Regions from separate parts of the Amedibacillus sp. YH-ame10 genome, predicted to be linked through region 2. Evidence: riboswitches for the same ligand, from Rfam matches in the RefSeq annotation. Region 2 holds a riboswitch; the other holds the start of a gene.
What was found. Region 2 has a riboswitch for thiamine pyrophosphate ahead of ACWG42_RS08130 (energy-coupled thiamine transporter ThiT). Riboswitches for the same ligand answer to the same signal wherever they lie in the genome.

Region 1 (7,792 bases), on a different contig from region 2:
TAAAAGAAATTGATGCCTTAGAAGAATATGTACCAGGTGATCCAAATAATGACTATAATCGTATCTTCACTACGATATATATGCAAGATGGAACCACTGTACTATTACCCGTATATTTCTTTAACCTAACAAAGAAGGAAAATATGGAACGATTAAATCAAGTTATTACTGAGAACGATTATGTTGCTTATATGAATCAATAGAAAAAAACCTTGTGTAGACTACCCAATTTATGGGAGTTCATCACAAGGTTTTTTTACATATTCCAACAATGGTTTAAAGGTCCACTTCCTTTACCTAAATCTAAACCATCACGTAGTGCACCACCAATAAATCCTTTGGCTAAGGCAACGCTTTTATGTACGTTGTAACCTAATGCTAAATTAGAGGCAATGGCACTAGATAAGGTACAACCAGTTCCATGAGAGTTAGGATTATCAATTCGTTCACTCGGTAACCAGAAAGCATTTCCATTATGATATAAAAGGTCATCTGCGCGATCTTCAAAATGTCCGCCTTTGATTAAGATATAACCATCAAAGAAGGTCGCAATCACTTTCGCCGCTGAAATCATATCATCTTTTGAGTGAATTGAAAGATCACTGAGTACTTCTGCTTCTGGAATATTAGGAGTAATGATCACTGCTAAGGGAAGAAGTTCTTCCTTTAAAGCCGTCAATGCACGATCAGCTAATAGCCTAGATCCACTTGTTGATACCATTACAGGATCAACTACAATGTTTTGTGCGTTGTATTGTTGTAATTTCTCTACAATTTTATGAATAAGTTCTGGTTCTGACACCATTCCAATTTTTATCGCATCTGGTTCGATATCTTCAAATACACAGTCGAATTGTTCTTCTAAAAACTTTGGTGTTACATTCATAATATCACGTACACCTAGTGTATTCTGAGCTACAAGAGCAGTGATAATGCTCATTCCATATACTTTATGTGCCATGAATGTTTTAAGGTCTGCTTGTGCTCCTGCACCCCCTGTTGGGTCTGTTCCAGCTATCGTTAATACTTTTCTCATACCAATCCTTTCCAATCAGTTAATGCAGATACTGCTTGATTACTGATTTCACATATCTGATTCCAATCTTTATCATTCGCTTCATCATATACCGCCACTACTTGATACCCATTTGTTCTCATACATTCAATGGCATATAATGCATCATCAATAAATACACACTCTTCTTTTTTTATGCCTAATTTCTCTATAGTTTTTTGATAAATACGTACATCCGTTTTTGGACAATCAGCTTCTTCGCAAGTCATAATGAATTCGAAATGATGTAAAATACCACATCGACGAAATGCGCTTTGTGCCATTTCTAAGCTACTTGCAGTTAAAACACATACACGTAAATTTTCTTTTACACAGCGTTCTATACATTCCTTTACGCCATTCTTTAAGGGAATATCTTCTTTATAATGTTTCATGACTTGTGCTTCAATTCCCTGTTGTATTTCTTCTATAGTATCTTCTAATTGATAAGTTTGTTTTAGATACATCGCAGATTGAGAAAGTGACATCGGTGTTATAATTTCTTGTAATCCCTCTTCTGCATGTATTTGTAAAGTTGCTAAATAATCTTCTCCTACATGATCCCATACATGCATAGAATCTAATAGTGTCCCATCCATATCGAAAACAACAGCTTTTAACATTTTACTAGTTCCTGCGTTTTCTTTTTTAAAATCTTGCTAGCTTCAAATATATTCTCTTTCGCCATAATAGCGGATACAATAGCTACTCCATCAATGCCACTTCCCTTTAGCTCTAAAAGATTATGTTCATCGATTCCACCAATTGCTATTACTGGAATATGCACTGCCTCTACGATTGCTTTTAAGGTAGCAAAGCTTACATCATCCGCATCTTTCTTTGTCTTTGTAGAAAACATTGCACCTACTCCAAGATAATCTGCACCTTCTTCTTGTGCGCGCAAAGCATCTTCAACACTCTGTGCAGATACACCAACAATTTTGTCTTCTCCTAGAATCTTACGTACTTCTATGGCTGGCATATCACTTTGTCCAACATGTATACCATCTGCATCCACTGCCTTAGCAACTTCAACACTATCGTTTACAACGAAAGGAATTTCATGTCGTTCACATAGTTCCTTTATTTTCTTAGCTTCTTCTATGAATTCTTCTAAAGGTAGCTCTTTTTCTCGTATTTGAACAAAACTGACACCACCCTCAATCGCTTTTTCAATATCACTTTGTAGTTCTCTTCCCGCTAACCAAAAACGATCACTTACTAAATAAAGCTCTAAATGTTTCTTTAGTTTCTTTCTATCGAACTTCAATTTTAAGACCTCCATTCAATAGAGAAGGTGTCATATTACTAAGCGCATCGATGATATAGATATGTAAGGAACCACTTCCCTTTTTCTCTTGTAAAACACGCTCTTGAGCAAGCTCTCCACTAAATCCCATGTGAGCAACTCCACATGCGCATGCATCTAGTAAGTTTTCAGGATTTGCACCCGCATAGGCTCCAAGGATTGCGGATAACATACATCCAGTCCCTGTAATGCGTGACATTTCTTTATGTCCATTAAAAATTACATATGCCTTATCTGTATTACAAATGATATCGATAGCCCCAGTAATCGCAATTACTGCACCTGTCTTCTTACTCAACTCTTTTGCGAATACAATTGTTTCCTCCAAATTCTCTTTTGTGACTACATCACTCACATCTGCATCTACACCTTTCGTAGATCCACTTCCGGCATATACTGTTTTAATCTCTGAAATATTTCCTCGTATAATGCTAAACTTTACTTCTTTTAGTAAATCAAATGTTGTTTGTGTACGTAGGGTACTCGCTCCTGCACCTACTGGATCTAAGATGACTGGATGCCCTACTTCATTAGCTTTCTTACCCGCTTTAATCATAGAAGCAATCGTACGTTTATTTAATGTACCAATGTTTATCACAAGGGCATTACAGATGGATGTAATCTCTTCAACCTCTGCTTCATCATCCGCCATAATCGGACTTCCATGTACCGCCAATACTGCATTTGCACAATCATTCACCGTTACATAATTGGTGATACAGTGTACAAGTGGTGCTTTTGTTACTACATTTTCCATTTCTCTTTCAAACATATACTTACCTATCCTTTCGTTTGATAACTCATATTCCAAAACTTCAGTTCATGTATACTCGCTTCACGAAACAATTCTTGAAGGTGCTCTTTTTCATTCTCTTTTAAATACTGGCTCGCTTCATTCGCAAAGTTCATCCATGTTTTACACTTTTCCAAATATTCCGTACAACAATACTCCTGTATCCAATCACCATATACACTTTCTTGAATCAAATCCACATTCTCTTCTAACAAGCATTTTCCAATGTACGCATATGAAAGCATACAAGGAAGAGTCGCATATAAAATCTCGATATTCCCTTCATTTTTCGCAACTTCGTGTAAGAAATTTGTATAATTTCTACAAGTTTCTTGTTTTGGTTCTACTTCTAGTTGCTTAACATCATACCCCAATGCTTTTAACATACGAATACGTGCAGCACTTTCATTAGATTCTACAAACTTTAACATCTCATAAAAAAGGCAAATTTCATCCATGGTTTCACTCTTAAATATCCCCATTCCAAAACAACGTGCATACTCTTTCAGATATTTTGTATCTTCAATCAAGTACTGTATAAACATTTCTTGTTTCATGGTATGGTTTCGTATATCTTTTAGGAATGGATGATCCACATATTGACTCCAAATATCCCAACTTTTTTGTATGGTTTCTTCTATAAATGTCATATTTTCTCCTCCCCATAAACAAAGGGATATGCCAATGAGCATATCCCTTATATGTTACGGTTATGTTCCCTACGTTGGCATTATCCAAATCAGGTACGGTCGAAGTTCTCAACTTCCTCTCAGCCTGTTTACAAGCTCCCTTTATGTACTTTAAAATAGTAGCATGATTCTTACACTACGTCAATTTATAAATTGTCATCTATATCATTACGAATCATTTTTTTGAGACACGATTTTTTATAGAACTATCTAAACACTTATATTTTTTACTCATTAAATGACATTAAATCACTTGCTCAGAATATGTTTTTATTCATTCATCAATCTGAATTCAGAAGTTCTAAAAAACCCTCGCGTCCATACTTTTCGTAAACGTATCTCCAAAATCTTCTGTTCATCGCTACACCATTCATAGAACGTTTCATATTCATTTTTATCGAGTTTATAAAAATCACTAGCCATCCCACTCTGTACTTTTCTTTCAAGCACATATATTCCATCAAGCAGACCAACAGTTAAATTTCCATGCCTTTGCTTGACTTCATAATCATTCCAAGTCATCTTGTGACCCCCTTTATATATTTTTGGGTATCATAAATTCCGCAGTAATATTAAATTTAACATCTTATCATATAGTATACTATAGCTTTCCAGTGCCATATTTTTTTGTCTACTCACGTTGAACCTATAGAAAATTTTCATAACGAGCATCATAGCGTTGTGGAAAAAAATTCACTTAGTGTAAAATTTCTTTTTTCTTTTTTTTGCTAGTTGTTGTCTTAACGAGATGTTCCACAAAGAAATCCATGATTGTTTCCATGTTTTCCATTAGTAGACAAATGTTTTGACTTAAAGCAATATAAATCTCTTCTTCACTAAATGGTGCATACATTTGTGCTTCTACACTGGCTTCTAATTGCTCAATATTGATTCCCTTTTTCTTAAATACTTTCTTACAGTTTTTGTTATAGCTTTGAAATTCTTCATAACACTGTATTGCTTCTTCTCTTTTATTCATTTGATAATTCAAGATAATCATTGGGATATACATAAATGCAGAAGGTTCATCCCATTGTTCAAAAAAGTTTTTAGCTTCTTCATATTGTTGAAGACGTGCATAGATTGTTATGAGTGAATAGCGAACTCCTAAATTATCATGTTCACATAAACGCATCATATCTTTTGCCTCTTCTAAAGCAAGCATAAACTTCCCATGTTCCATTAGATATTCAAGATATGCTTTTTTGATTCGCATAAAAGGACGCGTTTCAATGATACCCCAATAATGTCCAATGGAATCTTCATCACAAAATCCTTTTTCTTTCATTTTCTTTTCCCCTAGTCTCACTAGGTTCTCATATCGCTCATCTGCATCATCTTCCCAAACATCTAAACTTAAAAATAACGCATCAAGATTTTCAGGATCAAGTTCTAAAATTTTTTCTAGTAATGCTATGTATTCTTTCTCACTTTGACAATCATCCAACTCATATACCAATTCTTGTGCTTGCTCTTCTTTGCTAAGGTTTCTTTCTGGTAATTTATGATTGTTATAAAGCTCCATAAATTCATGCCCGATTTTTTCTAAATCTCTTTCATCTTCACAATGATCTTGTATATACTTTTCTAATTCCCTCATCATCTTTTCATTGCTTTTCATAGAATCACCTCTCTTATAATTATAGTATACTTCATTGTTCGTTATATATATAGTACTTTCATACATTTATCAGGTTTATTTATTCGAATATTTCCTCATGAATGTGATACAATAATAGACAAGGAGTGGTTTCTATGAAAAAAAATCAAACATCATTATTTAAAGAATACAAAGAAAAGTCAAACGCATACAACCTTGCGTTAAACACTTTATATTTTGACATTGCTACCATTGCACCAAAAGATGGTTTATCTTATCGCAATCGCATGGTTTCTATTTTATCAGGAGAATCATTTTCTCATGAAACTTTTCCCGAACATGTGACATTGATTGAGGAAATGGCAAAAAATAAAGATAATTCAAAAGAATTACAGAAAGAATTAGATTTGATGTTACGTAATCTATCAGATATTCGAGTACTTCCAAAAGAGGTTTATGTTTCTTTTACTCAACTAAAGGCAGAGAGTCAAACTGCATGGGAGAAAGCCAAAGAAGCAAATGATTATCAAATTTTTAAACCATATTTAATCCAGATTATTGAGAAGCAAAAAGAAATACTAACCTATGTAAATAAAACTTGTAGTGATTATGATTATCTTTTGGATCGTTATCAAATAGGTTTAAATATTGAAACTTATGATCTGTTCTTTAATAAAATTAAAGAAGAACTATTACCATTTATCAAACGAATTTTAGCAGAAGGAAAACATATCGATCAAGGAATTTTACTACAATCGTATCCAGTAGAGGAACAAAGAGAGTTTATGGATATCCTAATGAAATACCTTCAGGCAAATCCCAAGAACTGTTATATTACAACAAGCGAACATCCATTTACACAATTCTTTTCTACTGATGAGGCAAGAATCACAACTCATTATCATGAAGACAATGTAATGTCCGCAATATTCTCTACCATTCATGAGTATGGACATGCCAACTATGGTTTGCATGTAAATCCAGACTATGAGGGTACTACACTTGAAACTGAGATAGGATATGCAATGCATGAATCTCAATCACGCTTCTTAGAGAATCATATAGGTAGAAACCCACACTTTTGGATTCCATTATATCCAAAGCTACAAGCTTGTTTTCCTGAATATTTGAACGATGTATCCTTTGATGCTTTCATGGAAATGATCAATGTATCAGAACCATCTTACATTCGCACAGAAGCAGATGAACTAACCTATCCAATTCACATTCTCATTCGCTATGAATTAGAAAAAGCTATCTTTGATGGAAAAGTGGATTATGAACAACTAGATACGATGTGGAATGATAAATATGAGGAATATCTTGGTATACGTCCAAGCAACGATGCTGAAGGTATCCTACAAGATATGCATTGGGGTGCTTCCAATTTTGGTTACTTCCCTACTTATGCATTAGGAAGTGCATTTGCAGCTCAATTCTACCATCAGATGGAAAAGGAATTAGATGTAAATCATATTCTTGAACATGGAGAATTTGAAAAAATTTATTCATGGCTTGCGAACAATATTCATCAATATGGGGCATTAAAAAGTGCAGAAGAAATTATGATGGATACGACTAAAGAAGCTTTTGATCCAATGTATTACATCCATTATTTAAAAGAAAAATACGCGGCTATTTATGATATAAAATAAGAAAAAAGCTAGATGTAGAAATCTCTTTCAGAGTTCTTACACTAGCTTTTCTTATTTTTTTCTAAACAATGCGTTGATTTTTTCTTGAATAAGATTTGGATCATAACCCGCACTCTTTAACTTCGCTATGCGTTCTTGACCATTTCCCCAATTTCCTATTCCTCTAAAAATTTCTAACGCAATTTGATCAGATGACTTCTTTTGTCCTCCCGGAATATGCGGATCACTATCAATCCCAGTATCATTGGTCCAACCAGTTCCATTGTTCAACAAATAAGGATACTTCGCGCCTTCTTCAACTCTTGTAATTCTTCCTTCCCAATCTCCTTTATATACTCTTCCCCCCATACTTGAAGTGGAAAGAGTATTCGTACATACATACGTACCAATCTTGTATTTTGTCTTTGTTGGTTTCGTATATAAGTCTTTATATACGTTTGGTCGGAAAGCGCCTAACATTCCACTATAAGAGAAGGTTGCTTCATTAAATGCTCCCGCAAATCCTCCTTGATTCTGACCTAAAAAAACTCCTGTGCCATCTCCATTATCTGCCATAAATATAGCGATATGGCTATAAGGAGTTTTGGGTGCTTCTTTAAACACCACAATATCCCCTTTTTGTAGTGTTGTCACAACATCACAAGAAGTTAACATACCGTTGATATTGCGATTGTTCCAAATATCTTTTACAT
Region 2 (7,792 bases):
CGGCTTTTGCGCGTCCTTCATAGCTTAAACGGTGAGGACGTCTATATTTTGTTCTTTTAGGCATCAACATAGATTAGTTCCCTCCTTCTGTAGCTTTCTTAGGAGCCCCAGCTGCTTGTGCAGGAGCTTTCGCATTGTTTCTGTTTGTGTTGTTTCCACCACGGTTGTTGTTACGACGGTTGTTACGACGTCTGTCGTTTGTTGGGAATTTAGGAGCTTCTGGTTCCTGAACCATTTGTCCAGGTAGAACTTCTCCACGGCAAATCCAAACTTTAACACCTAAACGACCGTAAGTAGTACTTGCTTCTTCCCAAGCGTAGTCGATGTCAGCACGAAGTGTATGCAAAGGTACATTACCTTCAGAATATCCTTCAGTACGAGCCATATCAGCTCCACCTAAACGTCCAGAAACAGCAGTTTTGATTCCTTTTGCTCCAGCTCTCATTGTTCTTTGAATAGCTTTTTTCTGAGCAGTACGGAAACTAGCACGTTGTTCTAATTGATCAGCGATGCTACGAGCTACTAATCTTGCATCAAGATCAGGGTTCGCGATTTCAAGAACTTTAATGTAAACGTTCTTTCCACCAGTTAATTTGTTTAATTTTTTCTTCAACAGTTCAATACTTTCACCGTTTGTACCAATGATCACACCAGGACGAGCTGTACGGATCATAACTTCAACACGGTTTTTAGAACGTTCAATTTCGATTCTTGAAACAGATGCTGCTTTTAACTCCTTGAATACGAATTCACGGATTTTAACATCTTCTAATAACAAATCGGCATAATCTTTATCAGCGTACCATCTTGACTCCCAGTCACGGATGACACCGACACGTAATCCGATTGGACTAACTTTCTGTCCCATGTTCTACCTCCTTAATCACGCTCAGCAACCACAATTGTAATGTGGCTGGTGCGTTTGTGGATTGCACTAGCAGATCCTTTAGCACGTGGCATGAAGCGTTTCAAAGTAACACCTTCGTTAGCATAACATGCTTTCACGTATAATTTTTCTTCATTTAAATCATTGTTGTTTACAGCGTTTGCAATCGCAGTGTTTAACACTTTACCGATTGCTTCTGAAGCAACATTTGGTGTAAATTTTAAGATTGCAGCAGCTTCTGCAACATCTTTCCCACGAATCAGGTCGATTACAAGACGAGCTTTTCTAGGTGGGATACGTAATGTTTTAGCGGTTGATTTAACTTCCATCATCGTTTCCTCCTATCGTTTGCCTTTCTTGTCATCGTCTCCGTGTCCACCGTATTTACGAGTTGGAACGAATTCACCAAGTTTGTGTCCTACCATGTCTTCTGTAACATAGACTGGAAGGTGTTCTTTACCATTGTAAACGGCAAATGTGTGTTCCACGAACTGAGGGAATATAGTTGAACGACGTGACCATGTTTTGATTACTGTTTTTTTACCGGCAGCATTCAATTCTTCCACTTTTTTCATTAAGTGGTCATCACAGAATGGGCCTTTTTTTAGACTACGACTCATTTTTTCATTTCCTCCTTTGCCTATTTACCGTTACGGCGACGAACGATTAATTTCGTTGAAGCCTTTTTGTGCTTACGAGTTTTAACACCCATAGCTTTTTTACCCCAAGGAGTCATTGGTGATTTACGTCCTACTGGAGTACGTCCTTCACCACCACCATGAGGGTGATCGTTAGGGTTCATAACAGAACCACGAACAGTTGGGCGGATACCTTTCCAACGGTTACGACCAGCTTTACCATAGTTTACAAGGCTGTGATCTTCGTTCCCAACCTGACCAATGGTAGCACGGCAATCAGACAAGATTTTACGAACTTCTCCAGATGCTAAACGGATTGTTGCGTATTTTTCTTCAATACCTAAAATCTGTGCAGATGTACCAGCAGAACGACATAACTGACCACCTTTACCAGGTTTTAATTCGATATTGTGAATAACAGTACCTTCTGGCATGTCTTTTATTGCTTTTGCGTTACCTAATTTAATGTCGGCTTCAGCACCAGATACGATGCTCATTCCAACAGTCAATCCCTTAGGCGCTAAGATGTAACGTTTTTCACCATCTGCATAGTTTAATAAAGCAATGTTTGCAGAACGGTTAGGATCGTATTCGATCGTTGCTACTTTAGCAGGGATAGCGTCTTTATTTCTTTTGAAGTCGATAATACGGTAGCTTCTCTTGTGTCCACCACCTTGATGACGTGTTGTAATACGTCCATTGTTATTACGTCCACCTTTACTTTTTAAAGGGGCAAGTAATGATTTTTCTGGCTGGTTTGTCGTAATTTCTTCATACGTCAAACTAGTCATACCACGACGACCTGGAGTGGTCGGCTTATACTTTCTAATTGGCATGTGTCAATTTCCTCCTTACGCAATATTTATTCAGGAAATAGCGTTCTTCTTCCTGATATTATTCAGCTTCTTCGCCGAATAAGTTGATGTCCTGACCAGCTTTGATTTTTACATAAGCTTTACGGACAGCTTTGGTTTTACCAACGTATTTACCCATTCTTTTTTCTTTGGATTTTACATTGACAACGTTAACTTTTTCAACGTCCACTCCGAAGACACTCTCTACGGCTTGTTTTACCAATGTTTTGTTGGCTCCCTTTTTTACTTCAAATGTAACTTTGTTGTCAGCATCCATGTATTTCATCGTTTTTTCAGTGATGATTGGACGAACGATAATGTCTTTATAGTTATTCATTATGCAAGTGCCTCCTCAACATCTTTCACAGCAGCTTCTGTGAAAACAATTTTGTTAGCATTTACGATATCGTAAACATTGATTCCATCAGCAGTTAACATCATCATAGATGGGATGTTACGCATACTTAGGAATGCATTTTCAAAGTTTTCTTCTTCACTTACTACGAATAATGTTTTCTTAGGTGCATTGATATCAGCAATAATCTGATTAAACGCTTTTGTTTTAGGCGCATCAAGATCAAACTTGTCAACAACACACATTGCGTTATCTAACACTTTTTCAGACAACACTGATTTAAGTGCAAGACGACGAACTTTTTTGTTTAATTTGTAGCTGTAGCTTCTTGGTGTTGGACCGAATACGATTCCTCCACCTCTCCACTGTGTTGCACGAATAGAACCTTGACGAGCACGTCCAGTTCCCTTCTGACGCCAAGGCTTACGTCCACCACCGCGTACTTCTGTACGGTTTTTAGTGTCGTGAGTTCCCTGACGCATACTTGCGCGTTGCATAACAATGGCATCAAAGATACATTGCTGATTTGGCTCGATGCCAAACACTGTATCTGCAAGAGTGATTTCTTTCAACTCTTTACCGCTCTGGCTAAGTACGACCATCTTAGGCATCTTTTATTCCTCCTCTTTCGCGTAATCTACCAATGTTACTGGAGTTTTGTCTCCCTTGGAACATTTAGCAGTTCTAACCATGACAAGACCACGTCTTGGTCCTGGCACGTTTCCTTTGATTAATAGGTAGTTGTTTTCAACATCTACTTTGATAACTGTTAAGTTTTGGTTAGTAGTTCTATAACCACCTTCTTGACCAGCCATCATTGTTCCCTTCAGAATCTTACCCTGACGAGATGTAATACCATTTGTTGCTAATGAACCGATGTGTCTGTGATGTCCAGAACCATGGCTCTTTGGACCAATCTTCGCATTGTTACGAACGATTGTACCATTGAATCCTCTACCTTTAGAAGTTCCGATAACATCTACCGTTTCTCCTGCAGCGAAGATATCAACTTTTACTTCTGCACCAAGATCTAAATCAGCGAAGTCAGCATCGCGAACTTCCTGTGCAAATCTTTTTGCAGTTGTATTTGCTTTTGCAGCATGTGCGATGTTTGCTTTTGTTGTACGTTTTTCTTTGATTTCTTCAAAGCCTAACTGTACCGCATTGTAACCATCGTTTTCTTCTGTTTTCTTTTGTAATACGATATTAGGGCAAGCTTCTACTACAGTTACAGGAATCAATGTTCCATCTTCTGTAAAGACTTGTGTCATCCCAAGTTTACGTCCTAAAATACCTTTCATGATGTCACCTCCATTACAGCTTAATTTCGATGTCAACACCACTTGGAAGTTCTAAACGACTCAATGAGTCGATTGTTTCCGCAGTAGGTCCAACAATCTCAATTAAACGTTTGTGAGTTCTGATCTCGAATTGCTCACGAGAATCTTTATATTTGTGTACCGCACGCAGGACTGTTACTACCTGCTTTTCAGTTGGAAGGGGTACTGGTCCAACAATTTTCTTAGCTCCATGAGACTGTGCTGCCTGAATGATCTTTTCTGCAGATGCATCCAGAATTCTGTGCTCATAAGCTTTTAAGCGAATTCTTACGCTATTTTTTGCCATGAATAATCTCCTTTCGTCTATATCGACTATAGACTCGCTCGATGCGAATTCCCCGAAGCACTGTCTCATGACAACGCCTTTCAGTGGGTCGGCAACCTCGCATGTCCTCGCGGTCGTGGGAATATTATATCAAGAAAACATAGGCAAATGCAAGCATTATTTTACTTTTTTTTATTTTATGTTTTTTCATCTAAATTTCTATTTTTTACAAAAGAAAAGAAGATGACTTAACACCTTCTAAACTAGTTATTCTTTGATTCCTACAAATTCATCTCTGCTAGATTTACGCAACGCTCTCAATAAGACAGGTACGATGATTATCGCAACGATCAAAGTCATGAGGTTATAGAATAGATTGTACGTCCATCCTGAATAAATCCAAGCCGCCATACTACCTGCAGCACTTCCCTCTGGAAACCAGAAATATACACCAGCTAATGTATGAGACATATATTTCAAGAACATTCCCAAGCATATCCCAATATAAATATTGCTGATGTTTAGTTTCCCAAGTTTGATGGCTGGAAAAATCGCCGCAATTCCAACAACTAAGACGGGAGCGATATAATCAAGCATCGTTTGCATCGGTGACACAATATAATTGCTCAAACCAAACACAACACCTACTATCCAACTTATCAAACCCGTTGCTGCACCATACTTCCATCCAAGATGGAAACTTGCTACAAAATAAGCAATCACTGGCAACTCCAACGTTCCTCCATTTGGCATCTGTGGCAAGAACTTCGTACAATAGTTCAAAACGATACCCAAGGCTGCATAAAATGCAACAAATACTAATTTTCTAGTCTTTTGATTCATAAAAAAACACCTCCGTGAGGCGTAAGCAAACAAATCTAAAATATATTAGATAGATCTGACTCCCTACGCTAGCATTAACTAGATCAGGTCATAAGGGATTCCAATAATGGATCTCAGCCTTGCGGCACCCCTGTCGATGACTTCCTTTATTATACGCATGTTCCCATGACAAAGCAAGTTTATTCATACATTTATTGGAATTCATATCTCTATCAAAACTGTAATTCATATTAGAGAATTTACATCAAACAAAGTATACCAAGTGTTAAGCAGCAAAATGATTCCAAATAGTATGGTGAGCGTGTTCTTCATCACCTTTTCGCCTTCATTCTGTCACACTTGCTCTTTCCTATGCATAACCAAAAAAAGAGCGCTACTTGAGCACTCTTTATTTATCAATAATTACTTAATGATTTCTGTAACGTTTCCAGAACCTACAGTACGTCCACCTTCACGGATAGAGAATTTAGTGTTGTTTTCGATTGCGATTGGAGCGATCAATTCAACAGTCATTTCTACGTTATCCCCAGGCATAACCATTTCAGTTCCTTCAGGTAATGTAATAACACCAGTTACGTCAGTTGTACGGAAGTAGAACTGAGGACGGTAGTTAGATACGAATGGAGTATGACGTCCACCTTCTTCTTTAGTTAATACATATACTTGAGCTTTGAAGTTTGTATGTGGTTTAACAGATCCTGGTTTTGCAAGAACCTGTCCACGTTGGATTTCTTCACGGTTAACACCACGAAGAAGTGCACCGATGTTGTCACCAGCCTGAGCTACGTCCAACTGTTTACGGAACATTTCTAATCCTGTTACTACAGTTTTGCTAGTATCGTGGATACCAACGATTTCAACTTCTTCACCTAATTTAACTTCACCACGTTCAACACGTCCAGTAGCAACTGTTCCACGTCCTGTGATAGTCATAACGTCTTCTACAGACATTAAGAAAGGTTTGTCAGTTTCACGAACTGGATCTGGTACATAAGCATCTACAGCATCCATTAACTCATGAATAGCTCCAACAAATTTGTCGTCACCTTCAAGAGCTTTTAAAGCAGAACCACGAATAACTGGAGTGTTGTCTCCGTCGAATCCGTACTCGCTTAATAATTCACGAACTTCCATTTCAACAAGGTCGATTAATTCTTCATCATCAACCATGTCGCATTTGTTCAAGAATACAACGATGTAAGGAACACCTACCTGACGAGCAAGTAAGATGTGCTCACGAGTCTGAGGCATAGGACCATCAGATGCAGCAACAACAAGGATAGCACCATCCATCTGTGCAGCACCAGTGATCATGTTCTTAACGTAGTCAGCATGTCCTGGGCAGTCAACGTGTGCATAGTGACGACCAGCAGTCTGGTACTCAACGTGTGCAGTGTTGATTGTAATTCCACGTTCTTTTTCTTCTGGAGCTCCGTCGATTGCGTCGTAAGCTTTTGCTTCAGCCATACCGTCTTTTGAAAGAACGTTAGTGATTGCAGCAGTTAATGTAGTTTTACCGTGGTCAACGTGTCCAATAGTTCCAATGTTCACATGGGTTTTGGAACGGTCAAATTTTTCTTTAGCCATTTTTAAATGTCCTCCTAAATTTATAGATTTCAAATATATTCTAATTCAAACGATTTATAAAAGCAACAATTAATTTTCAGAACTGTTGTTTTTAATGATTTTTTCAGCAATACTCTTAGGAACTTCACTATAGTGATCGAATTTCATGGAGTAATTTCCACGTCCTTGAGTAAAGCTACGTAAATCTGTAACATATCCAAACATTTCAGATAGTGGAATGTGAGCTTGAACGATAATTGCGTTTCCTCTCTCTTCCTGGTTAACGATAGCACCACGACGTGAGCTAACATCTCCCATAACAGATCCTAAATATTCATTTGGTGCTGTAACTTCAACCATCATAACTGGTTCCAAGATAACTGGGTTACATTTTTTAGCAGCAGCTTTTAAAGCCATAGAAGCAGCAATCTTATATGCCATTTCACTGGAATCGACATCATGGTAAGAACCATCGAATAATGTTGCTTTGATATCAATTACTTGATATCCAGCTAAGATACCATTTGCTAATGCATTTTCGACACCTTCTCCAGTAGGTTTAACGTATTCACGAGGAACACTTCCTCCAACTGTAGCATCCACGAATTCAAATCCTTTACCTTCTTCTTGAGGCTCAAATTTGATCCAAACATGTCCGTATTGTCCACGTCCACCGGATTGCTTAATGTATTTACCTTCACACTCAGCAGCAGTACGGATCGTTTCACGGTAAGCAACCATTGGTTGTCCAACATTTGCTTCTACCTTGAATTCACGTTTCAAACGGTCAACGATAATGTCAAGGTGAAGTTCACCAACACCAGCGATGATTGTTTGTCCTGTTTCTTGATCTGTATATGTTTTGAATGTAGGATCTTCTTCTGCAAGTTTTGCAAGAGCAAGACCCATTTTATCCTGGTCAGCTTTTGTCTTAGGTTCCAAAGACAATTCGATAACTGGCTCTGGGAATTCCATTGACTCAAGAATGATTGGCGCATTTTCTGCACATAATGTATCTCCAGTAGTAGTTACTTTCAATCCAACA

Region 1: it holds a riboswitch for thiamine pyrophosphate, as region 2 does, so the genes downstream of both, ACWG42_RS11280 (thiaminase II/PqqC family protein) here and ACWG42_RS08130 (energy-coupled thiamine transporter ThiT) in region 2, are expected to answer to the same signal.

What each region holds. Positions count from the first base shown of each region.
Region 1 covers NZ_JBSPFA010000026.1:12,605-20,396, reverse strand. The annotation lists gene ACWG42_RS11305 (gamma-glutamylcyclotransferase family protein) at 1-203, shown strand, start outside; gene thiD (bifunctional hydroxymethylpyrimidine kinase/phosphomethylpyrimidine kinase) at 257-1,036, opposite strand; gene ACWG42_RS11295 (HAD family hydrolase) at 1,033-1,677, opposite strand; gene thiE (thiamine phosphate synthase) at 1,671-2,324, opposite strand; gene thiM (hydroxyethylthiazole kinase) at 2,311-3,135, opposite strand; gene ACWG42_RS11280 (thiaminase II/PqqC family protein) at 3,144-3,806, opposite strand; TPP riboswitch at 3,855-3,958, opposite strand; gene ACWG42_RS11275 (hypothetical protein) at 4,116-4,367, opposite strand; gene ACWG42_RS11270 (tetratricopeptide repeat protein) at 4,543-5,466, opposite strand; gene ACWG42_RS11265 (carboxypeptidase M32) at 5,601-7,100, shown strand; gene ACWG42_RS11260 (CHAP domain-containing protein) at 7,152-7,792, opposite strand, start outside.
Region 2 covers NZ_JBSPFA010000015.1:67,645-75,436, forward strand. The annotation lists gene rplP (50S ribosomal protein L16) at 1-70, opposite strand, end outside; gene rpsC (30S ribosomal protein S3) at 74-868, opposite strand; gene rplV (50S ribosomal protein L22) at 880-1,215, opposite strand; gene rpsS (30S ribosomal protein S19) at 1,228-1,506, opposite strand; gene rplB (50S ribosomal protein L2) at 1,527-2,360, opposite strand; gene rplW (50S ribosomal protein L23) at 2,419-2,715, opposite strand; gene rplD (50S ribosomal protein L4) at 2,715-3,344, opposite strand; gene rplC (50S ribosomal protein L3) at 3,348-4,034, opposite strand; gene rpsJ (30S ribosomal protein S10) at 4,048-4,359, opposite strand; gene ACWG42_RS08130 (energy-coupled thiamine transporter ThiT) at 4,606-5,181, opposite strand; TPP riboswitch at 5,225-5,323, opposite strand; gene tuf (elongation factor Tu) at 5,584-6,768, opposite strand; gene fusA (elongation factor G) at 6,838-7,792, opposite strand, start outside.